4 regions of the Bradyrhizobium sp. ORS 111 genome follow, and region 1 is predicted to be linked to each of the others. Evidence: riboswitches for the same ligand, from Rfam matches in the RefSeq annotation. Region 1 holds a riboswitch; each other region holds the start of a gene.
What was found. A riboswitch is a leader RNA that binds a small molecule or an ion and turns the genes downstream of it on or off. The one in region 1 is predicted to bind cobalamin.
Positions count from the first base shown of each region.

Region 2: it holds a riboswitch for cobalamin, as region 1 does, so the genes downstream of both, P6U30_RS34635 (DUF1636 family protein) here and P6U30_RS03145 (TonB-dependent receptor) in region 1, are expected to answer to the same signal.
Region 3: it holds a riboswitch for cobalamin, as region 1 does, so the genes downstream of both, P6U30_RS28355 (ribonucleoside-diphosphate reductase subunit alpha) here and P6U30_RS03145 (TonB-dependent receptor) in region 1, are expected to answer to the same signal.
Region 4: it holds a riboswitch for cobalamin, as region 1 does, so the genes downstream of both, P6U30_RS34600 (TonB-dependent receptor) here and P6U30_RS03145 (TonB-dependent receptor) in region 1, are expected to answer to the same signal.

Region 1 is NZ_CP120701.1:691,471-697,491, forward strand. Features, by position in the region: gene P6U30_RS03145 (TonB-dependent receptor) at 1-1,171, opposite strand, end outside; cobalamin riboswitch at 1,283-1,481, opposite strand; gene P6U30_RS03150 (FecCD family ABC transporter permease) at 1,593-2,636, shown strand; gene P6U30_RS03155 (ABC transporter ATP-binding protein) at 2,639-3,406, shown strand; gene P6U30_RS03160 (ABC transporter substrate-binding protein) at 3,834-4,640, shown strand; gene P6U30_RS03165 (MBL fold metallo-hydrolase) at 4,799-5,839, opposite strand; gene P6U30_RS03170 (hypothetical protein) at 5,997-6,021, opposite strand, start outside.
Region 2 is NZ_CP120701.1:7,491,266-7,497,286, forward strand. Features, by position in the region: gene P6U30_RS34625 (cobyric acid synthase) at 1-1,346, opposite strand, end outside; gene cobO (cob(I)yrinic acid a,c-diamide adenosyltransferase) at 1,367-2,017, opposite strand; cobalamin riboswitch at 2,060-2,270, shown strand; gene P6U30_RS34635 (DUF1636 family protein) at 2,361-2,735, shown strand; gene cobW (cobalamin biosynthesis protein CobW) at 2,732-3,766, shown strand; gene cobN (cobaltochelatase subunit CobN) at 3,766-6,021, shown strand, end outside.
Region 3 is NZ_CP120701.1:6,158,991-6,165,011, forward strand. Features, by position in the region: gene P6U30_RS28345 (hypothetical protein) at 1-190, opposite strand, end outside; gene P6U30_RS28350 (ribonucleotide-diphosphate reductase subunit beta) at 391-1,464, opposite strand; gene P6U30_RS28355 (ribonucleoside-diphosphate reductase subunit alpha) at 1,455-3,383, opposite strand; cobalamin riboswitch at 3,486-3,698, opposite strand; partial or broken gene P6U30_RS28360 (IS6 family transposase) at 3,813-4,552, shown strand; gene P6U30_RS28365 (class I SAM-dependent methyltransferase) at 4,759-5,697, opposite strand.
Region 4 is NZ_CP120701.1:7,483,736-7,489,756, reverse strand. Features, by position in the region: gene cbiB (adenosylcobinamide-phosphate synthase CbiB) at 1-517, opposite strand, end outside; gene cobU (bifunctional adenosylcobinamide kinase/adenosylcobinamide-phosphate guanylyltransferase) at 645-1,148, shown strand; gene bluB (5,6-dimethylbenzimidazole synthase) at 1,168-1,800, shown strand; cobalamin riboswitch at 1,919-2,117, shown strand; gene P6U30_RS34600 (TonB-dependent receptor) at 2,221-4,488, shown strand; gene P6U30_RS34595 (hypothetical protein) at 4,600-4,794, opposite strand; gene P6U30_RS34590 (YbhB/YbcL family Raf kinase inhibitor-like protein) at 4,875-5,339, opposite strand; gene P6U30_RS34585 (CBS domain-containing protein) at 5,403-5,837, opposite strand.

The DNA.
Region 1 (6,021 bases):
CGTCATTGTAGGTCGAGGCAAAGCTTGGGGTCGGCACCGTGCCGAAGAAGCCGCTCTGCGTGTCCCGCTGCCGCCAGCCGCCGTCGATGATCAGGTCAACGCCGTTCATCAGGGTCTTGGTGAAGCCGGTGGTGACGCTCGCGGTCTGTTGAGTGGCATAATCGTATGGGGTAGCCGCGCCCCTGCGATCGGTCAGCAGCTCATTGACACCGATCGACGGGTCCACGATCCGGCCACCGGGAAGGCCGAGCTTCTGGTCGCTCCCGGTGACGGTCAGGAACGCGGTGAGGTCCGGCGTGGTGTAGCTGATGTTGCCGACACCGTTGCGCTGGTCGAGCGCATTGTTGACGCGATAGCCGTCGGACTTGATGCCGTTGCCGTAGAACGACGTCGACCACGGCCCCGAATTCACCGCGGCGGAGACCGCGGCCATGCGTTGGTTGAACGAGCCGAAGCCGGTTTCAGACTTCACGGAAACCGGCGGTCCGCCGACGCCGGTCTTGGTGACGATATTGACGACGCCGCCGACTGCGTTGTCGCCATAGAGCACGGCGCCGCTGTTGCCGCGCGTGATCTCGATGCGCTCGATCGAATCGATCGGGATGGTGGTGAGGTCGAAGCCGGCCTTGTCGATGTCGTTGAGGCGGCGGCCGTTGAGCAGGAACAGCGTATTGTTGGAGGCGAATGCGCCGAAGCCGCGCAGGTCGACCGAGGTCTTGGCGCCGTTCACGCCGCCATAGAGAGATTCCAACTGCACGCCCGGCACCTGCGCGAGGATTTCGGGCAGCGTCTGCACCGGCGAATGCGCGATGTCATCGGCCGTGATCACCGTCGACGATGCGCCGACGATGCCCGCGAACTGATGCCCGCCGCCGGCGGTCCCGCCGGTCGCGGTTCCGACCGATGGGGCATTCGATCCGGTCCCGGACCCGGTGCTGTTGCTCTGCGTGTTGCCCGGGGCCGGGCGGCGCGGTGCGTGGGACTCGTCGACACTGCCCGGCTTGGCGCGGGTGACGTTCTGGTCACCGGGCTTGGTGACCTCGATGGGCGGAAGCACCTCCGCAGCAGGCGACTGCTGAGCCTGCGCGGCCGAAGCACAGAGCGATGGCGCCGATATTGCGGACGCGAGCAGCAGCGCGCGGCGCAGTCGGATTGAAGCAAGGGACAACATGGGCGAGACTTCGGTAACGTCAGTGGCACGTCACCGCGAACCCAGTCTCACCCCTTGCGCGACGGCACTTCGGGTGAAGCCAATGTCTGTACTCCCCGACCGACATCGTCGCGTGTGACCACGGCTGACGGCAGGTCTCCTGGCTCGCGGGTCGTTACCCTTCGTCGCCTTCCCAGGACCGAGAGTCCCAGTGGCCTGTGACGAAGGATTCACCGCCTACAGTTGCGGGGGCAGCCGCGGCGTTGGGGCAGTTTCCCCGTACCGCATTCCCTTTTCATCTCATGAAAGAACCGTCATGGTCACTAGGGTTCGGTCGGCGACCAAAGTCAATCCCGGCGGAACCAGGGCAGCGGCCGGACGGGTATGGTTTTCACCGAGTGTCGCTTGTCTGCCACGGCGATCGCTGTAAGAGCATGATCCGATGAGTGTGCAGGATTTCGCCTTGGCGGCCGAGGTCGCAGCGCGGCGCCGCCTGGGTGCGACCATAGCGCTCACGGCGCTCGTGGTCTTGCTCGTGCTGATCTCGCTCGGCATCGGGCCGGTGCGGCTGTCACCGCTCAGGGTGATCGCGGCGCTGTTCGGCGGCGGCACCGACGTGGCGCAGGTGATCGTGCGCGAGATTCGCCTGCCGCGAACCATCCTGGCGTTTGCGATCGGCGGCATTTTGGGATTGTCGGGTGCGGCGCTGCAGGGGCTGTTGCGCAATCCGCTGGCCTCGCCGTCGTTGTTCGGCGCGCCGCAGGCCGCCGCGTTCGGTGCGGTGCTGGTGATCGCGCTCGGGCTGGCCGATGTACGCTCGTTCGCGCTGCCGGTCGCGGCGATCATCGCGGCGTTCGGCTCCGTGTTCGCCCTGCTTGCGATCGCCGGGCGCAATGCGGGGCTGTTGATCCTGATCCTGTCGGGGCTTGCGATCTCCAGTTTCGCAGGCGCTGCAACGGCGCTGGTGATGAATCTCTCCAGCAACCCCTTCGTGGCGCTGGAGATCGCGTTCTGGCTGCTCGGCTCGCTCGAGGACCGCAGCTTCCAGCATGTGACGATTGCGCTGCCCTTCATTATCGCCGGCACCGTCATCCTGCTCAGCCAGGCAAGCAGCTTCCGCGCGCTGACACTCGGCGAGGAGGCCGCACAGAGCCTCGGGGTCGATGTCGGGCGGTTGCGGCTGTTCGTCATCTCGGGCGTTGCGCTCGGTGTCGGCGGGGCGGTCGCCGTGACAGGCACGATCGGCTTCATCGGCCTGGTCGCGCCGCATCTGATGCGGCCGGTAATCGGCCACGATCCGGCGCGGCTGCTGGTGCCGAGCGCGCTCACCGGCTCGGCGCTGCTGCTGGCGGCCGATGTCGCGGTGCGCGTCATCCCCTCGACCTCCGACATCAAGGTCGGCGTGCTGACCTCGATCACCGGCGTGCCATTCTTTCTCTATCTGATCATGCGCGAACGCCGCGCGCTCGGCGGAGGCGTGGCGTGACGATGCTGTCCACAACCAACCTCGACGCGTCGCTGGGCAGTCGGAATGTGCTGCACGACATCTCGCTGCAGCTTGCATCAGGGCATCTGGTTGCGCTGGTTGGTCCGAACGGCGCAGGCAAGACCACGCTGCTGCGTGCGCTGGCCGGGCTGATCCCCTCCCGCGGTGACATCAGGATCGGCGGCGATGTGCTGTCGTCGCTGTCGTTGCGCGAACGCGCCAAACGCTTTGCCTATCTGCCGCAGGGGCACATGGTGCACTGGCCGCTGCCGGCCCGCGACATCGTCGCGCTCGGCCGCTATCCGCACGGCGCGACCGATCCCGCCAGGCTGTCGCCCGACGATATGGCGGCAGTGCTGCGGGCGATGCAGGCGGTCGACGTCACCGCGTTCAGCGACCGCCGCGTCACCGAGCTCTCCGGCGGCGAGCGCAGCCGCGTTGCGCTGGCCCGCGTGCTCGCGGTGGAGGCGCCGGTCATCCTGGCTGACGAGCCGACCGCGTCGCTCGATCCGCGCCATCAGATCGATGTGATGCAGCGGCTGCGCGGCGTTGCCGACACGGGCGTGCTGGTCGTCGTGGTAACGCATGATCTCGGCCTGGCCGCGCGCTTTGCCGACCAGGTGCTGGTGCTCTCCGAAGGACGATTGGCGTCGCAGGGCGCGCCTGTCGAAGCATTGTCGGAAGCGGTGATGGCGGAGGTGTTCCGGATCAGCGCCTATCGCGCCGAGTATCAGCGCGAGGCGGTGATCGTACCCTGGGCCGACGTGTGATGTGCGGGTCCGTCTATAGGCAGCGCCGAAGTATCCGCGAGCTCGCTGCACCTCTCCCGCTTGCGGGTGGGGGCTTTCTCCACGATATGATTTGCAGCGATACCCCCACCCCAACCCTCCCCCGCAAGCGCAGGGGCAATCGCATATGAGATTCGAGTCGCAACGGCATCGGCAGTCGGCTCCCTCTCCCGCTTGCGGGGGAGGGTTGGGGTGGGGGTTCTCTCCGCGAGTCGTCTCGTGGAAAGAGCCCCCACCCGCCGCGCGCTGCGCGCGCGTCGGCCTCCCCCGCAAGCGGGAGAGGCGAAGGGAGCCCGCGGACAACCTCCGCAGACGCCATATGCGATTGCCCTGCCCGCGAGCGGGAGAGGGGGCGCAGTTTTCTCGCGGCGGCTATCTCACTTCCAGATATCTCATCGCGATACTCTCGATGCTGTCGTGGGCAATCTCGCCCAGCACCTCCCTCGCCGCCGGGCCGCGCGTCGTCTCGATGAATGTCTGTAGCGACCAGCTCGTGCTGTCGCTGGCCGATCCGGATCAGATCCTCGGTCTCAGCCCGTTTGCGCGCGATGGGTGGCAATCCTGGGCGGCCGAGGCGGCGCGGCGCTATCCCGTGCTGTCTGGCGGGGCCGAGGATGTGCTGGTGCTGAAGCCGGATGTTGTTGTCGCCAGCCGGTTCGACAAGCGCGAGACGCGCGAGCTGCTGAAGGCCAATGGCCTTCGTCTCGTCGAATTCACCGTGCCGCGCACGCTCGACGAGGTGAAGGCGCAAATCCGACAGATGGGCGATGTCGTGCAGCATGCGGATCGCGCCAGCGCTGCGATCGCACGGCTTGATGCTGCGATCGCTCGCGCGCGGGCCGCGGTGACCGCGCATCATTATCGCGTGCTGCCGCTGGAGCGACGCGGCTGGGTGTCGGGAGAGAACAGCCTGGTCAGTGCATTGCTGACGGAGGTCGGACTCGTCAACGCCGCCGGCGAGCTCGGCTTTGAGGCCGGCGGATTTGCCTCGCTGGAGGCGATCGTGAAGTTGCGGCCGGATTTTATCCTGGTGTCGGAAGCCGGCGATCGCGCCGAGGACGAGGGCCGCGCCTTCCTGCTGCATCCCGCGCTGGAGCGCTTCTATCCGCCGGACAAGCGCATCGTGCTGCCCGAGCGGCTCACCGTATGCGGCGGCGTGATGCTCGCCGACGCGCTGGAGCGGTTGACTGCGGAATTGAAGCGGGTGACCCGATAGTCCAAACGCTGTAGGTTCCGTCATCCTGAGGAGCGCGCAGCGCGTCTCGAAGGATGCACGGCCCGGATGCTTCCAAGTGCGGAAATAGCGGGGCCGTCGCCCTTCGAGACGCGCGTTCCGCGCTCCTCAGGGTGACGGTCGTTATATTTACTGCGCTGTCACCCCATCATCACCGGACCGCCGGCCTTCTTCCAGGCGTCGATGCCGCCTTCGATGTGGGCGGTGTTCGCAAGTCCCGCCTTCTTCGCGGCGGCCACCGCCATCGCCGAGCGTTCGCCGAAGGCGCAGAAGAACACGACGCGGCGGCCGGTGGCGGCCGCGACCTCGCGCAGCATCCCGCCGGGCTGCAGGTTCTCGCAGATCCCGGGGTAGGGCGCGTGCATCGCGCCGGGAAGGGTGCCGTGCTTGGCCCGTTCGCCATTCTCGCGCAGATCGACCAGCAAAATGTCAGTCCGGCCGAGGCTCGCGATGGCGTCGCGCGCGGTGAGCGCGAGCCCCTGTTTGGCGAGTTCGTCCTGGTGCAGGCCGACATGCATGTTGGCGGGCACCGCGACGTCCATCATCTTCGGATTCGGCAGATGGAGATTGTTCATCAGCTCGACATAGTCGTCGACCGATTTCACCTGCAGGCGGGGATTGTAGCGCTTCTCCTCGCCGATGGTGGAGACGGTATCGCCCTTGTAGTCATGCGCGGGGAACACCATCGTCTCGTCGGGCAGCTTCAAGAGGCGATTGAAGATCGAGTCGTATTGCTCCCGCGCGCTGCCGTTCTGGAAATCGGTGCGGCCGGTGCCGCGGATCAACAGCGTGTCGCCGGTGAAGACGCGGTCGCCCATCAGATAGCTGTAGGAATCGTCGGTGTGGCCGGGCGTGTACATCGCCTCGAGGCAGAGGCCCTCGATCGTGACCCTGTCGCCATCGGCGACGCGCATCGACACCACGTCGGCTTTGCTCTGCTCACCCATGATGGTGATGCACTGGGTGCGGTCCCGCAGCTCGGCGAGACCGGTGACGTGGTCGGCGTGCAGGTGGGTGTCGACGGCCTTGACCAGCCGCAGGTCGAGTTCCTGCAGCAGCTTGCAGTAGCGGTCGGCTTTTTCCAGCACCGGATCCAGGATCAGCGCCTCGCCGCCGGCGCGGCTGGCGAGCAGATAGCTGTAGGTGCCGGACACGCTGTCGAAGAGCTGGCGAAAGATCATGACGGCTTACCCATTCTCCAGGTCGAGTCTCAAGGAGGAGATTATTCCAAAGATAGGGTGTGTTCAAAGCAAATCCATCCCCATCCGGAAACCTGCGACAAAGCATGGAAGCCTGTCATCGCGCGTTCGCGCGAGCCGTCGGCTCGCAATGACGGCTTCAGGGACGAACCAGCGTGTATCCG
Region 2 (6,021 bases), 1.2 Mb from region 1:
GTGGCGGGAACGTCGAGTTGCGCCAGAAAAGCCTTGCGGAAATGGTCTGACGCGAACAGGCCGTGCAGGTAACTGCCCTGAACGCGTCCATCGCTGGACACAGCGCCTTCCGGCGCGCTGTCAACAAACGCGAACGGCCGGGCCCGATCCGGGCCGTCGGTTCGCCCGATATGGATCTCGTAGGCGCTGATCGGTTGACTGGTGGCGGCATTGATAGCGTCGACGCGTATCAGCGTCTTCTGCTCGGTCATGACGGTCGCAACATCAAGAAGTCCGAGGCCGCGCGTCTCACCGGCGGGGCCTTCGATCCCGTCCGGATCGGCCACGCTCTGTCCGAGCATCTGATATCCGCCGCACAGACCGAGCACATGGCCGCCGCGGCGATGATGCGCCAGAAGATCGATATCCCAGCCCTGCGCGCGCAGAAAGGCAAGGTCCCCGCGGGTTGATTTCGAGCCCGGTACGATCACGAGCCTGGCGTCGCCCGGAATGGCTTCGCCGGGACGCACCATCACGAGGTCGACGCCCGGCTCGAGCTTGAGCGGATCGAGATCATCGAAATTGGCGATGCGCGACAGCGCCAGAAACGCGATCTTGCGCTGGCCGGGCTTGCGCGCCTCGCCAAGTCCGAGCGCGTCCTCGGCCGGAAGCTCGCCGGCGCGGATGAAGTAAGGCAGCACGCCAAAGCCGCGCCACGACGTACGGGCTTCGATCAGCCGGTAGCCGTCGTCGAACAGGGTCGGATCGCCGCGAAATTTGTTGATGATGAAGCCGCGGATCATCGCGGCATCCTCGGGATCGATCACCGTCTTGATGCCGACGAGTTGCGCGATGACGCCGCCGCGATCGATATCGCCGATCACCACCACCGGGACGTCGGCCTTGCGCGCGAAGCCCATGTTGGCGATGTCGGCCTTGCGCAGATTGACTTCGGCGGGGCTGCCGGCCCCTTCGACCAGCACGAGATCGGCACGATGCTTCAGCCGCTCGAAACTCTCCAGCACCGCACCCATCAGCGAGGGCTTTATGGCGGCATATTCCCAGGCACGGGCGGTTGCGACGCGCTTGCCCTGCACGATGATCTGCGCGCCGACATCGCTCTCCGGCTTCAGCAGCACCGGGTTCATGTCGGTATGCGGCTCGACGCCGGCGGCGAGCGCCTGCAGCGCCTGCGCGCGTCCGATCTCGCCGCCGTCAGCGGTGACGGCCGCGTTGTTCGACATGTTCTGCGGCTTGAACGGCAATACACGGAGGCCACGCCGCTTCGCCGCGCGCGCAAGGCCCGCGACGATCAGCGATTTGCCGACGTCCGAGCCCGCTCCCTGGATCATCAATGCGCGCGCCATCGCGTGGTCCAGCTACGCCGTCAGAACTCGACGCCCGGCTGCGCCTTGATGCCGGACCGGAACGGATGCTTCACCAGCGTCATCTCGGTCACGAGATCGGCGATCTCGATCAGTTCCTCCTTGGCATTGCGCCCGGTGAGCACGACATGCGTCATCGGCGGCTTCGAGGTCTTGAGAAAATCGACGACGTCGGCGATCGCCAGATAGTCATAACGCAGCGCGATGTTGATCTCGTCGAGCACGACCATGCGCAAGCTTGGATCGGAGATCAGTTGCTTGGCTTTTTCCCAGCCGGCTTGGGCGGCGGCGATGTCGCGGGCGCGATCCTGCGTTTCCCAGGTGAAGCCTTCGCCCATCGCGTGGAATTGACAGAGGTCGCCGAAGTGTCCGGTCAGCAGGCGGCGTTCACCGGTATCCCAAGCGCCCTTGATGAACTGCACCACCGCGCAGGGAAACCCGTGCGCCACGCAGCGGACGATCATGCCGAAGGCGGAGGACGATTTTCCCTTGCCCGCGCCGGTATGGACGATGATCAGTCCTTTCTCACCGCTCTTGGTCGCCATGATTCGATCGCGAGCGTCTTTCTTTTTAGCCATCTTGGCGGCATGGCGAGCTTCCAGCGCAGCCTCGGAGCCACCGGCTTCGTCCTCGGCGGCATCTCGTTCGGACATCATCTGACGTTCCTTCGGCTTGACAAGTTCCGGGCTTGGACGAATGGTGAGCCCTGCGTTGGTGCCTGTCCTACGACAGGCGAAGAGGGAATGCGATAGGGCTCAAGTCGGCCCGAAGCGCAGCCGCCCCCGCGACCGTGACCGGAGAGATGCCCAAAGCCACTGATTCCAAAAGGAATCGGGAAGGCGGGGATCGAAGGGATAACCCCCTGCTCCGCAAGCCGGGAGACCTGCCAGCGCAGACGTTGAGACCAGCGGACGGGGTGTTCCGCGACGGGGAACGAACCTTTCCATCGAACGGTTCGTCTGCCTCATCGCCTCCCGCTGTCAATCAGGAAGGGCGATGAGCGTTACACTTCATGTCTGCATCACCTGCCGCGCCGGCCAGACGCTCGCGGAAGGCGAGACCACGCCTGGTGCGCGCCTGCATGCCGCGATCCGCGATGCCGGTGTGCCTGACGGCGTCAATCTGATTCCGGTCGAATGCCTGTCGGCGTGCAGCCAGGGCTGCTCGGTCGCGCTCAGCGCGCCGGGACGGTGGTCGTATGTCTATGGCCGCCTGTCCGAAGCCAATGCGACGGATGTGGTCGCCGGTGCGTCCGCCTATGCGGCGGCACCCGACGGCATCGTGCCGTGGCGCAGCCGGCCGGAAATCTTTCGCAAGCAATCACTCGCCCGCATTCCACCCATCGCCGTTGTGCCAGAGGCCGCAGAATGACCACGCTCACCAAGGTGCCCGTCACCGTCGTCACCGGCTTTCTCGGATCGGGCAAGACGACGCTGATCCAGCATCTGATCAGGAATGCCAACGGCAAGAAGCTTGCGGTGCTGGTGAATGAGTTCGGCGGCGAAGGAGTCGACGGGGACATCCTGAAGTCCTGCGCCGACGCCAATTGTCCAAGCGAGAACATCGTCGAGCTCGCTAATGGCTGCATCTGCTGCACAGTCGCCGACGATTTCATCCCGGCGATGGAGCAATTGCTGGCGCGCCGCGTGAAACCCGATCATATCGTGATCGAGACATCGGGGCTCGCGCTGCCTAAGCCGCTGCTGAAGGCGTTCGATTGGCCGGAGATCCGTTCGCGGATTACGGTCGACGGCGTGATCGCACTGGCCGACGCGGAGGCTGTTGCGGCCGGCCGCTTTGCCCCCGACCCGGCCGCGGTCGACGCACAGCGCGCCGCTGACGACAATCTCGACCACGAGACGCCGCTGTCCGAGGTGTTCGAGGATCAGATCGCCTGCGCCGACATCGTGCTGCTGACCAAGGCGGACCTCGCCGGCGCTGACGGCCTCGAGGCCGCGAAGTTGGCGATCGCGGCCGAAATGCCGCGGCAGGTGCCGATGTTGCCGGTCGTCGACGGCGCGGTCGACGCGCGCGTGATCCTGGGTCTCGCGGCCGCCGCCGAAGATGACCTCGCGGCGCGTCCGTCTCACCACGACGGCGAGGACGAGCACGAACACAATGACTTCAACTCCGTGGTGATCGATCTCCCGGAAGTCTCCGATGTCGATGCTCTAGTTGCATCGGTCAAGGGACTGGCGCGCGAGCAGAATGTGCTGCGCGCCAAGGGCTATATCGCGATCCAGGGCAAGCCGATGCGGCTACTGGTGCAATCTGTCGGCGAGCGGGTGCGACATCAGTTCGACATGCCCTGGGGCGCGCGGCCGAGGCAGTCGAAGCTGGTCGTGATCGGCGAACACGGCGAAATCGATGAGGCCGCCATCAAGGCGCGACTTGGTGTCTGATGCACATCGTCTTCCGCGAGAGCCGCGGTCTCGAGGAGACCGCGACACCAAGGGATCTCGGCCAGGCTCCAGCCGAGCTCGTGGTGCTCTCGTTCTCCGACAGCGATCTTGCCGCGTTTGCTTCCGGCTGGCGGCGCGGCCGTCGATCGCTGCCGTCGCTGCGGCTCGCGAATCTGGCCGACCTGCGCCATCCGCTGTCGGTCGACACCTATATCGAGCGGACCTTGTCGCAAGCGCGCGGCATCTTTGTGCGCCTGATCGGCGGCGAACCCTACTGGCCATATGGGCTGGCCGCGCTGCATCGCCTGGCGAAGGAGCGCAACATCGCGCTTGCGGTGCTGCCGGCGGACGGTCGCGATGACCTGCGGCTCGATGAATTCTCCACCCTGCCGGTCTCAACCCTGCGCAGGCTCAAGGTGCTCTGCGACAAAGGCGGCCCGGTCGCGGCGCAGGCCGTGATCGCCCAGCTCGCGCTGGCGTCGGGACTGTATGCCGGACCGGTCGTCGGCGAGATCGACCTTCCGGAGTTCGGCTTCTACGATCCCGGGCTCGGTGCCGCCACGGCGGCGCCGTCACCAGATCACCGGCCACGGGCGCTGGTGACCTTCTATCGTTCCTATCTCGCAGCCGGCGACACGGCACCGGTCGACGCGCTGATCACGGCGTTGCGGCAGAAGGGCTTTGATGCTTACGGCGTGTTCGTCACCTCGCTGAAGGCAGCGGGCGTCGCCGAGTGGATGCGCACCCAGTTCGCGCATTGTCCTCCCGCCGCCATCGTCAATGCGACCGCCTTTTCCGCAATCGGCGACGACGGCACGACGCCGTTTGAGTCCGCGTCCTGCCCGGTGTTCCAGGTCGCGCTGTCGACAGCGCGGCGCGATGATTGGGCCAAGTCGCTTCGCGGTCTTTCTCCCGGCGATCTGGCGATGCACGTGGTGTTGCCGGAGGTCGACGGTCGTCCGTTTGCGGGCGTCGTGAGCTTCAAGTCGCCCGGCGAGCGCGATCCCGATCTCCAGTTTGCGCGTCTTGCGCACCGGCCGGACGACGAGCGTGTCACCGCTGTGGCCGCGCGCGTCGCCGCCTGGCACCGGCTCGCGACCAAGCCGGCGCACGAGAAGCGGCTCGCTGTCGTGCTCTCGAACTATCCCGGCCGTCCCCATCAGATCGCGCATGCGGTCGGGCTCGATGCCCTCGCTTCGGTCGACGTGCTGCTGTCCGATCTCGCAGCCGCGGGCTTCGGCATTGCGACCGTAGGGCCGCTCGGCGCCGTTCTGCTGCGGCAGAAATTGACGTGGAGCGTCGACGACTATCGCGCTGTGCTGTCCTGGCTTCCGCGGCAGCTTCAGGATGACCTCGCGAGCGCCTGGGGCGCGCCGGAGGATGATCCAGATTGCCGCAACGGCGAATTTCACTTCGCCGCAATACAATGCGGCAAGTCCGTCATTGCCGTTCAGCCGGAGCGCGGCAACATCAACCAGCGCGACGCCGACTATCACGATCTCGCGCGCACGCCTCGCCACGCCTATGTCGCGTTCTATCTCTGGCTCAGGCAGCAAGGCATCGACGCCATCGTGCACATGGGTGCGCATGGCACGCTCGAATGGCTGCCGGGCAAATCGGTCGCGCTGTCGCCCTGCTGTTGGCCGGAGGCGTTGATCGGAGACCTGCCGGTGATCTATCCGTTCATCGTCAACGATCCCGGCGAGGCCGCACAAGCTAAGCGGAGGATCGGCGCCGTCACGATCGGCCACCTGCCGCCGCCGCTCACGAACGCCACATTGCCGGAGGGCATGCGCCGGCTCGAACGGCTGCTCGATGAATATTCGACCGCCGACGGCCTCGATCCCGCACGGCGCCAGCGCCTGATTGCTGATATCCGCGAGGAAGCGCGCCTCGCCGGGCTGGAGGACGATCTGGGTCTCGCCGCATCCGTTTCGGCGGCTGAGGCCATTCCGCAGATCGATCGCTTCGTCTGCGATCTCAAGGAAAGCCAGTTCGGCGACGGCCTGCATGTGTTCGGCCAGGGCGCGTGTGGCGAGGCAGAGAAGCGTGCGCTGCGCGATGCGCTCTCCGGCCGCCGCGTTGCGCCGGGACCTTCGGGCTCGCCCTATCGTGGGCGCCGCGACGTGCTGCCGACCGGACGCAATCTGTTTGCCGTGGACCCACGCGCGGTGCCGACGCCGTCGGCGCATGCACAAGGCGTCAGGCTTGCCGAGGAGCTGCTGCGCCGTCACCTGCAGGACCACGGCGACTGG
Region 3 (6,021 bases), 2.6 Mb from region 1:
GCTGGGCGCGCTGACGGCCCCAGTGATGCGCTCCACCACATGCCTCCAGCGCTATCGTGCAACTCGGCTGGGCCGCGAAGAAATCCAGCAGCTTTCCTCGGCTAATCCGCATGCTGAACGCGCTCATCCGCTCCGTGGGCGTAAAAACGTGCTTGGCGATATCCAGACCGATTATGATAACCTCTGACACGGACGCCTCCCCTTAAGTGGAGCTCAACACCTCCGCTTTGGCACATCGATGCCGTCTGCGGCGCCCACTCCATCATAATTTCGAGCGGCGTCGATCATGCCGCTTGGTGTCCGCTGTACCCCAGAGAGCAGCAGCAGAGCGGACTTCCGCGAACGTCCGAGATGCACACGAGCTGACGCACCAACCGCTGCTCGGGTTGCCTATATACGGCCGAAAACCGCCCACACCCCATCTTCGCCGTCCCAGCTGCCGCGGCTCGCCGCCTTGGAGTACTCCGTGGCACGCTGCTCGAAGAAATTGGCGTGCTCGACGCCATTGAGAATCTCGACGAGCCACGGCAGCGGATGCGCCTTGAGCTGGGTGAATCCGCCCTCCTTGGCCTCAAAGAAGCCGAAGACCGGGGCAATCCGGAGCTGGCTAAGTCGCCAGTCAGCCACATAGCGGACGTAGGCGTGGATCTGCTCAGGCAGCATGCCCTCGATCTTGCCGAGGCCGAAGGCGAGATCGACGAAGTTCTCCTCCAGCTTCACCATGGTCTTTGCGACGTCGACGATGTCATCGCGGACGGAGCGCGTCACCGCGCCGGTTTCACTGTGCCATTCGTGAAATAGCTTGATGATGCCCTCGCAGTGGAGACTCTCGTCGCGCACTGACCAGCTTACGATTTGTCCCATGCCATTCATCTTGTTATGACGCGGGAAGTTGAGCAGCATGGCGAAGCTCGCGAACAACGCCATGCCTTCGGTGAAGGCGCCGAACATCGCCAGGGTGCGGGCGACATCAGCCACGGTGTCGACGCCGAACTCGTGCATGTATTCCGCCTTGGCGCGCATCTCCGCATAGCCGCGGAACGCCTCGAACTCGGTCTTTGGCATGCCGAGCGTCTTGAGCAGAAGCGCATAGGCGTCGATGTGGACCGTCTCCATGTTGGTGAAGGCGGCCATCATCATCTGGACGGTGAGTGGCTGGAAGATCGGGATGTAGCGCTTGAGATAGTTGTCGCCGACCTCGATGTCCGACTGAGTGAAGAAACGGAAGATCTGGGTGAGCAGCGCGCGCTCGTTGGCCGTGACGCGGTCCGACGCCCAGTCCTTGAGGTCGGCGCCGAGCGGCACCTCCTCGCCCATCCAGTGGGTCTGCTGCTGGCGCTTCCAGAACTCGTAAGCCCAGGCGTAGCGATCGACGTCATAGCTGCCGGTCGAGTCAAGCAGGCCGACCCGCCCCTTGCCGATCAGCGTGCGCGGATCGACGGACGAGAGATCGATCACTGACATGCGAGGCACTCCTCATAGTCGGTGCGCTGCGGCGGTGCAACCTTGTCGCCGTCGGCGATCTTGCCGGCGAACGCCGCGCGCGAGATCGATTTTGAGCGGCAGTAATAGAGGCTCTTCACCCCGCGCTCCCATGCCGTCCAGTGCAGCATGTGGAGGTCCCACTTATCGACGTCGGCCGGCAGATAGAGGTTGATCGACTGGCTCTGGCAGATGAACGCGGCACGGTCGGCGGCAAGCTCGACGATCCAGCGCTGATCGATCTCGAAGGCGGTGCGAAAGATCGCTTTCTCGTGCTCCGACAGGATGTCGAGATGGGCGACCGAACCCTCGTGCGCGATGATCGACTGCCAGGTCGCCGAGGTATCGGCGCCCTTGGCGGTCAGCACCTTGGCGAGATGCGGATTACGCACCGAGATGGCGCCCGACAACGTCTTGTGGGTGTAGATGTTGGCCGGGATCGGCTCGATGCAGGCGCTGGTGCCGCCGCAGATGATGCTGATCGAGGCGGTCGGCGCGATCGCGATCTTGTGGCTGAAGCGCGCCATCACGCCGCGTTCCATGGCATCCGGGCACGGGCCACGCTCACGAGCGAGCGCCACGGACGCCGCGTCGGCATCGCGACGGATTTTTCGGAACATGTTCAGATTGAACGACTTGGCCAAGACACTCTCCATCGGAATGCCCTTGGCCTGGAGAAACGAGTGGAAGCCCATGACGCCGAGGCCGACTGAGCGCTCGCGCAGGGCGGCGTAGCGGGCACGCTTCATGCCGCCCGGTGCCACCGTGATGAAGCGGGTGAGCACGTTATCGAGGAAGCGCATGACGTCCTCGATGAAGCCGGGCTCCTCATTCCACTGGTCCCAGGTCTCGAGGTTGAGCGACGACAGGCAGCACACCGCGGTGCGCTCCTCGTCGCGATGATCGATACCGGTCGGCAGCGTAATCTCGCTGCATAGGTTGGAGGTCGAGACCTTGAGGCCGAGCTCGCGCTGGTGCTTGGGGAGCGCGCGGTTCACGGTGTCGATGAACAAGAGATAAGGCTCGCCGGTCTGCAGCCGGTTCTCAAGGATGCGTTGCCACAGCTGGCGGGCGTCGATCTCGCGGATGACCTCGTTAGTCTTCGGGCTCCGCAGAGCGAACGCGGTGCCGGCGCCTACGGCACGCATGAACTCGTCGGTGACGTTGATGCCGTGATGGAGGTTAAGGCTCTTGCGGTTGAAGTCGCCGGACGCCTTGCGGATCTCGAGGAACTCCTCGATCTCGGGATGGTGGATATCGAGATAGACCGCCGCCGAGCCGCGCCGCAACGAGCCCTGGCTGATCGCCAGCGTCAGGCCGTCCATGACGTGGATGAAGGGGATGATGCCTGAGGTGACGCCGCCCTTCACCTTCTCGCCGATCGAGCGAACATTGCCCCAGTAGGTGCCGATGCCGCCACCGTTGGAGGCAAGCCAGACATTCTCGTTCCAGGTGCCGACGATGCCTTCGAGCGAGTCCGACACCGAATTAAGGAAGCACGAAATAGGCAGGCCACGCGTGCTGCCGCCATTCGAGAGCACTGGCGTCGCCGGCATGAACCACAGCCGGGACATTGCATCATAAAGACGCTGAGCATGGGCAACATCGTCCGCAAACGCGCACGATACCCGCGCAAACATGTCTTGGATGCCTTCGCCGGGGAGCAGATAACGGTCGGTCAGGGTCAGCTTGCCGAACGATGTCAGGAGATTGTCGCGCGACCGATCAAGGGCGAGGTCAGACGGCTTTGGAGACGCCGCAAGGGGCCGAGGCAGCGGAGCCAGCGATGGAGGCGGAACAGACAGCTGAAGCGCGGCAGGCTTTGCCTGCGCTCGCGGCGGCCGCACACTGGACAGTGCAAGGAGATGACCCTGCTGATCGAAATCGTAAGACGGCGACATCGGCAACCCCGCGATGTTTGGCGCTGGGGGCCGCGGACGACTTGCAAGGAGACCGGGCAAATGTCCCCGGCTGCAAGCGACCTACCGGGGCACCCCGCCCGAGGACGTTCGTTCTGTCGCGGCAGGTCTCCTGGCTCGCGGGTCGCTGCGGCTGTCGGCCTTCCCGGCGCTGTCGCCAGTGACCATGATGACAACCGCTCGTCGCTTACAGTTGCGGGGGCAGCCTCGGAATAGCCATTGCCGGCGCACCGGGTTCCCTCTTAGCTTCCATCCTACGAGATATAGGAATGAAAGACCGTGACAGGTCTACATATAGGCGCGACTCGCCGAGGTTCGTCAAGCCTTGTGCTGAGGGAGATCAAGATTCAGAAGGCAAAAGGGCACCGTCAAGTTAACGAATTGGAGCGGCCGAGGCGGTAAACAACCGGCATGCCAACCGTCCGGGACCCCTCTTTATCGCCGCCATTGCTTCCCATCGGAAGCGATCAGGCTATGCCGTTTGGTCGTATTAGCTTGCGCATGGTCGAGGAAATGCTGGCGGCGTGTGGCATTGGCGTGACCTATGAAACCGTGGGCCAGTGGGGAAGGAAATTCGGCAAAGCGTTCTCCGATCGGATTCGCCAGCGCGCTCCCGCTCGCGGCGGCAAATGGCATCTGGACGAAATCGTTATCTCGCTCGCGGGCGAACAACATTGGCTCTGGCGCGCTGTCGACCAGAATGGCTTCGTCTCGACGCCTTTCCAGCGCTGAAGAGACTCGCGCGCCGCGCAGCAGTTCATGAAGAAGCTCTTGAAATCCGCCGGCACGCCGCCGCGCGTGATGATCACGGACAAGCTCCGTTCGTACGGCGCTGCGAGGGGGAAGCTGGGCTTTCACGTCGAACATCGTCAGCACAAAGCTCCCAACAATCGGGCCGAGAATTCTCATCAGGCCGACGTGGCGACGCGAGCGGATCATGAAGCGTTTCAAATCGTCCCGCCAAGCTCAACGGTTTCTGTCAGTTCACGATCAGGTCGCGAAGCTTTTCAACATCCCCTATCCCGGAGCCGTCGCTGCCGACTTCCGTCGTGCTTCGCGCGAGCGAGCCTTTGCGACTTGGCGCGAGATCTCCACGACAAGCGCTATCGCCGAATCTCGAACCTCTGAGAATCCCCTTCTTCGGCTCCGCGTCGATTAAGTTGACGATGCCCAGCCTCGATCTCGACATATGGCACGGAAACAGATGGATTCGAAATCGGCAAAGCTGTCATGAGCACGGCTTCTCTCTAGCCTGCCGACCGGACCGAACGTAACCATGCAGGGAGCGAGGGCGTGATCCACTTAGGTGCACAGATCCCTGGATCACACCCACGGCTATCTTCGGAAAGCGAACCTGTCACGGCTCCAGCGCGACCTGCAAGCCCTTGCTGCCCTCAACATGAACATAACGGGGCCCGATCGGCCGACCCCTGCCGCTGGCGACGGTGACAATGTCTTCCAGAGGCATGGCGCGCGCATCCGCCTCAGGGCGGGACAAGATCAGATCGGCGTGAAACAGCCCTTCTGATTCAAGACCGGTAGCATCGACGCCAAGAGCCGCCAAGCTGGCCAAACAACTTTCAAACTCGTCAGCATCGCGAAAGCGACGCTGGATAAACGTCGCGCCCGCAAGACGTTCTGTCACAAGGCCACGCCTCGCGAACGTCGTGGCCAAGGAATCAAATGGGAACATTCGTAGGACGAAGGAGATGATCCAAAGACGCTGATCTGTCGCATCGAGAATTTTGCTGAACGTTTTCTCGGTAACGTAGCCGATGCAACCCGTCGACATGATAACATCCGTGGAGCGGATAATGCGCGCGCTGTCCGTCGATAGCGCCTCCTTTTCAAGGTCAGCGACAATGCCCTGCTCCAGGAGACCAACATCCGTTGCATAGCTGATCGCCGGTGCCGACATATCGAGGCCGATAAACCGCGCCAAACCGACATCAGGCCAAGCTGCATAAAAATTTCGATCGAGATGCACCAGTGTCTCAGAACTGATCGCCCTCATCTCGCGCCGGGCGTAGCGGTGACGCAAGCCCCCGAAGGTCAGTGGAAACCGATGCACCGCTGCGTTGATGCCGTATGAACAGCCAACATCAAGCACGACCGGCTTAAGGCCGGTTGCCGAAGCTTTCGCTGCCAGAATTTGGCGCACAACCGGCTCAGCCACGTCCGGGATCATATAATCCAAGTCTCCCAGGACAGAGAAATATGCCCTTGGATCATCCAAAGCATAAATATCATCGAAGATAGCTTTAGACCGATTGATACGCGAAAAATCTGTTCGCAACCCAATGTCTCCCATTTCGTTTTGCAAGCCACTCGACGGCTGTTGCCTTCAAGTACTCGATGCCTTATCGCAGAGATTGGCCGAGGCATAAACCCCATCGCGCGCTTTTTCAGGCTCGCTTCGTGAAACAGAGGGCAACCTCTTTATTGCAGAGCACGAGAAGATGAAGTGGCTCCAAAAGCAGACACGAGATTCTTCGGCATTTAAGTGGTGGCGTTGAGGGCTTCTTGAATGTCGAATGGCAGCCATTGTAATGACCACAAATTGAGCGCGAACGGCTAGCTCCCGTCCTCGGACGCGACACGCTTGCGAAGCCATCCAAGA
Region 4 (6,021 bases), 1.2 Mb from region 1:
CGGGTAGTCCGAACAGTGCGCCCCAAAACGCGGGCGCGACGATGCCGTCGGACGCATTCTCGGCCAGGCTCTCGATCGTCGCGCGCGCAATGCCGGCATCATCGAGCGTAGCGGCATCGCGTCCGACAATGCGCGAAACCGCCGCGCGTGCGCCCGTGACATCGCCGGACGCAAGCGGATCCGCGACCGCGGCGACATGGTCATGGAGTGAACGCAAGGCAACCAGCGGCCATGCCAGAATTCCGATCAGGACAATGCGGGTCCAGCCTGCGGGGAGCACGATCTGAACAGCCCAGGCGAGCGATGCTGCCAGTGCGATCACCAGAGTTGCCGCCGCGATGCCGGCTGCGCGACGCTGCGCAGGCGAAGCCGACGTCCGGTTCCAGCCGGTATCGACGGCGGTGATCAGCCGGCCGAGCCAGGTCACGGGATGACCGACGCGCGCGAACAGCCAATCCGGCCAGCCGATTAAGGCGTCGACCGCCATCGCCACCGCCATCGCTCCCGCAAAGCTCACGCACGTCTCCCGCCTCGATCTCTCCTGATGCGCAAGACCCCGCGCGAGCGCAAGCCCTCCCGTGATCGATTTCGGCTTTGTCTTTGGCAGCGTTTGGTGATTAGTGCTGGCCCGACAGGAGTTCATGATGGCCGTCATTCTGATAACGGGCGGAGCACGATCGGGAAAGAGCCGACGGGCCGAATCTCGCGCGCGCTCGTTTCCGGGACAGCCCATATATATTGCGACGGCCGAAGCGCTCGATGCGGAGATGGTGGAGCGCATCGCGCGCCACCGCGCGCGGCGAGGCGGCGACTGGATCGAACGGGAAGTGCCGCTCGACCTCGTCGCGGCCCTGGCCGAGACCGACGGCGGCGGGGCAAGGCTGGTCGACTGCCTTACGCTGTGGCTGTCGAACCTGCTTCATGCCGGGCGCGACTGGTCGCAGGACGTTGCACGTCTTGCCGAGGCGCTGCCTCGGCAGCACAGCCCGGTGATCATGGTGACCAACGAGGTGGGTCTCGGCATCGTGCCCGACAATGCGCTAGCGCGCACTTTCCGTGACGGCGCCGGCCTCATGAACCAGACCATTGCCGGCGTCGCAGAAGAGGTGGAGTTCGTGGTGGCAGGCCTGCCGCTGAAGCTTAAATAAAGATCGGATGACGAGCCTGATGGTCTCATTCGACGATACGTTTCGCCGGCAACTGCACGAATTGTTCGTGTGGCGCCGTGACGTGCGGCGCTTTCGAAGAGATCCGCTGCCGGACGGCGCGCTGGAGCGGCTGATCGAGACCGCCTGCCTGTCTCCGTCGGTTGGCCTCAGCCAGCCGTGGCGGTTCGTCATCGTCGAGGACAGGGCGAGGCGCAGCGCGGTGATCGAGGATTTCAAGCTCTGCAATGCCGATGCCCTGCAGTCCTATTCCGGTGAGCGCGCGGCGAAGTATGCCACCCTCAAGCTTTCGGGGCTCGAGGAGGCGCCGGGCCATCTGGCCGTTTTCGCGGACAAAACGAGCAGCATCGGTGCGGGCCTGGGGCGCGCGACGATGCCCGAAACCACCGAATATTCCGTCGTCGCCGCGATCTGCTCGATGTGGCTTGCCGCACGTGCGGAGGGCATTGGGCTCGGCTGGGTGTCGATCCTCGATCCGATCCGCGTTCACGGTATTCTCGACGTACCCGAGAGTTGGAAGTTTATCGGCTATCTCTGCATCGGCTACCCCGAGGCCGAGTGTGACCGGCCGGAGCTCGAGCAGGCCAAATGGGAATCGCGACGAAGTTCGGACGAGTTCACCGTGCGACGCTGATGGTTCGCGTGCCGCACTTTGACTGTTCGTCGCGAAGCCCCACGCCACTACGGGAGTACTCTGGTTTGTCTGGTTTGCAGTGCGCGCGGCCGAATCGTTGACAGTCGTTTCCGAATAAACCTATCTTGATGGCGACGGTTCTCCTTCGGGAGATCAAAAGGGAATGCGGTGCGGGCGTCGGCCCAAGGCCGTAGCTGTCCCCGCAACTGTAAACGGCGAGCCTTTCGTCACTATGCCACTGGGCCGAGCTGCCCGGGAAGGCGTCGACAGGCGATAACCCGTGAGCCAGGAGACCTGCCGTCAGTCGTGGTCACACGCGAGCACATCGGGCGGGGCGTCCTGGTGGGGTCGGCGCATTGCCGTTTGGGCATGCGGTGCCCGCGTTCGCGGTGACGTGCCACGTTAACCGCGAGTCCCTTTATGTCTTCATCTTCCCCCATTGCGCTCGGATGGCGCCTTGGCCTCGTTTGCTCGTTGTCATCGCTGCTGCCGGCCGAAAGCTGGGCGCAGACCGCTCCGTCAACCAGGCTGGATCCGATCCAGATCTCGCCTCCCGAGGCCGCGAAGCCGAAGCGTCCCTCGCGCAACAACACGGCCGCTGTTCGGTCGCGATCGAGGCTCACGACAAATCCGGCAGCCCATGACACGTCGCAGTCCGCTGTGTCGTCCGCATCGGCGTCACCGACGCTCAATGCTACCAAGCCGGAAGCAACTGGCAGCCGCCTCAACCTGACACCGCTGCAAACGCCGGCCAGCGTCGAGGTCATCTCGTCGGAGACCATCGCCGAACGCGGTCAGCACAATGTGATCGACGCCGTCACCCAGGACGGGGCCGGCTTCATCGCAACGCCGGCTCCCGGCAATGGCGGCCTGTCGTTCAGTACCCGTGGCTTCGCCGGCAGCAACTCGGTGATGACGCTGTATGACGGCACGCGCTTCTATGTCGGCTCTGGAACCCTGACCTTCCCATACGACACCTGGTCGACGCAGCGCATCGAGGTGCTGCGCGGCCCGGCCTCGGTCTTGTACGGCGAAGGCGCGATCGGCGGCGTCATCAACGTGATCCCGAAAAAGCCGCTCGCAACGCCTTACAACGACGCCGAGGTCTCGCTTGATAGCAACATGACGCGACGGCTCGCGCTCGACAGCGCCGGGCCGATCAATCCCAATGTATCGTATCGCGTGAATGCCACCGGTAACATGTCGGATGGCTGGGTCGATCGCGACAAGACATCGAATGTGGCGGTCTCCGCGGCAGTGCGGGTGCAGGCGTCCGACAATCTCGCCTTCACGCTTTCCGAGGACTACGGCGACCGTAGCCCGTCGCGCTATTTCGGCACGCCTGTCATCAACGGCGGAATCCTCGATGCGCTACGCTTCAGGAACTACAACGCATCGGACAGCACCATTCGCTATCGGGACAACTGGACCCAATTCAAGACCGAATGGGATGTCGCCGACGGCATCAAGGTCAACAATACGCTCTATTATCTGACCAGCGAGCGGCATTGGCGCGACATCGAGAACTACACCTGGAATCCGGCGACCCAGCTAATCGATCGCTCCAGCTATATCGAGATCTTCCACGACCAGAAGCAGCTCGGCAACCGGATGGATACGACGTTCAGCGGTCATATCTTCGGCTTTGCGAACCAGTTCGTTACGGGATTCGACGTCAACCACATCGACTTCACCCACACCAACAATTCGCCCTACGCCGGCGCATCGTCGGTCAATCCTTACGTCTTCGATCCCGGGTCATTCTTCGCGACGACGTCTCCAACCGCACCGGGCTTCAATGCAATCGTCAACCAATACGCGCTGTTTGCCGAGGACCGGCTTTCGCTGACCGACCAACTGTCGTTCGTCACCGGTGTCAGGTATGACCGCCCCGAGGTCGATCGTACCGACTATCGCGTGCCGTCGAACAGCTTCGACGTCACGCTGTCGGGCACCAGCTGGCGCGCCGGCCTCGTCTATGAGCCGGTCAAGAACCTCGCCTTCTACGGCCAATATGCCGTTGGCGTCGATCCGGTCACCAATCTGATTTCACTTTCGACCACGCAAAAGACCTTCCAGCTCGCCACGGGCAAGCAGACCGAGATCGGGGTCAAGCAGTCGTTCTGGGGCGGCCGCGGCGAGTGGACTCTGGCGGCCTATGAGATCATCAAGACCGGGCTGACCATTCCTGATCCCAGCAATCCCACCGGCGGCCTGGCGCTTCAGATCGGCCAGCAATCATCCCGCGGAGTCGAGGGATCGATCGGGCTCGCGCTGAATGACGGCTGGCGCATCGACGCCAATCTCGCCGTGCTGCGCGCCCGGTATGACAACAACAGCCAGGTCGTCGGCGGCAAGATCGTCAGCTATGACGGCAATGTGCCGGTCAACGTTCCGCAGCAGGTCTCCAACATCTGGCTGACCTGGGACTTCGCGCCCAACTGGTCGGTTTATGGCGGGGTGCAGATCGTCGGCCAGATGTATTCCGATCTTGCCAACACCCAGGCGAGGCCAGGCTACAACGTGGTCAACGGCGGTGTCAGGTGGAAGCCGGATGACCGCACCACGGTCGCGTTCCGCGTCTACAACCTGCTCGACAAGGTCTACGCGGTGACTTCGAACGGTACGGGGCAGTGGCTGCTGGGCATGCCGCGTACGGCGGAACTGTCCATCAACGTGAAGTTCTGATCGTGAGGAGCGCACCGATCCACCGGCCCGCGTAGGCAAGGGGGCCGGATGGAAGGCATGTGGCCTCGCGGGGTTTCGCGGCCATCCGACGAACGAAGATGGTCCGCGGGGTCATTCGATCCCGGTCCGTAAGAGCGCCCGCGCAATATCGAGCTCGCTAATCGCTTCGCGCAGGAATCTGCGCGCCGCGGGCTTGTCGCCATTTGCACAGGCCACGCATAGCTCCCTCAGATAGCCGTTCGCCACCTCTGCATGCAGGACCAAGTCCGCAGCCTCTTCAAAGCTCTGCTCACGTTTTGCTTTCATAACCCCACTCCAGCGCACCAGGCCTGCTGGCAATGCTGAGCTGGTGGATGCGTTGCAGGGTAGGCGGCTAGATGGGTTCATCAGCGGCTGTACGTTCCGACCAGATCAGCTTCAGCGAGCCTGTGTTTTTCGGCGGCTTTCCAGATGTCCTCGACGGACATTTTGGGGGCTCGTGACAACGCGTCAACGTCTAGCGCCGCAAGCTTGAAATGGTAGTGATGTGTTCCATGTCCCTTGGGCGGCGCGGGGCCGCAGTAACGCGGTTCGCCGAAATCGTTGACGCCCTTGCCCAGTTTCTCCGTTTTCGCGCCGCGGCCAACCCTCTCGGGCAACATCGCTCTTTCGCCCATAATGTTGTACAATCCCCAATGGCGGAAGGTGCCGGACGGCGCATCGGGATCCTCGACAATCAGCACAAAGCTCTTGGTTTCCGCCGGCGCGTCGGACCACTCCAGCGGCGGAGAGACGTTTTCGCCATCCGCAGTATATTTTGCCGGAATCTGACCGCCGTCAGCGAACGCAGGACTTGTCAAGCTGAACGTCATGACCGTCTCCTTCTCCAGTGGTCAATGGGATTGCCGTCGCTCACGGCTTTGCAGCCGCTAATCCTAGATGTGACGACGTTCCTTGTCGGTCGGCTCGGAGACACCCTGCAGGGCGCCTTGCGCCGAGCGCGCCTCAGACCGGCCGAGATCGGCAAGCGCGATCACCCCGACCAGCCGCTTGTCGTGATTGAGTACCGGCAATCGCCGGACTTGATGCTTGGCCATGATCTGCGCCGCCGCTTCTGCATCGTCATCTTCAAAGCAGTACCCGACGCCCTCTGACATCACGTCACGAACCGACGTGTTTCCCGGCGCGCGGCCATCCGCGACCGCCCGCACGGCGATGTCGCGATCCGTAACCATGCCGATCAATCGGTCGTTCTCGCCGACGGGCAAGCAACCAATATTTCCGGCGCGCATTTTGCGGGCAACGTCGCGGATCGTCATGTTCGGGTCAGCAATTGCTACCTTCTGCTGCATGATTTGCTTCACCTGCATAGGCGTCCTCCTCAAGCCTGCATCGATTGCCAGTCAACGTCCCGCGCGGCGTTGGGTTTCCCTTCACGCCGATCATCGCGTCGAAGTGCGTCAGGTCGAGCGACCAAATCTCTTCCAGCGTTCTCTTCAAGCGTTCCGCGGCTGGCGTGATTGTTCGAACGGATGCTTCAACGGAACAACCACA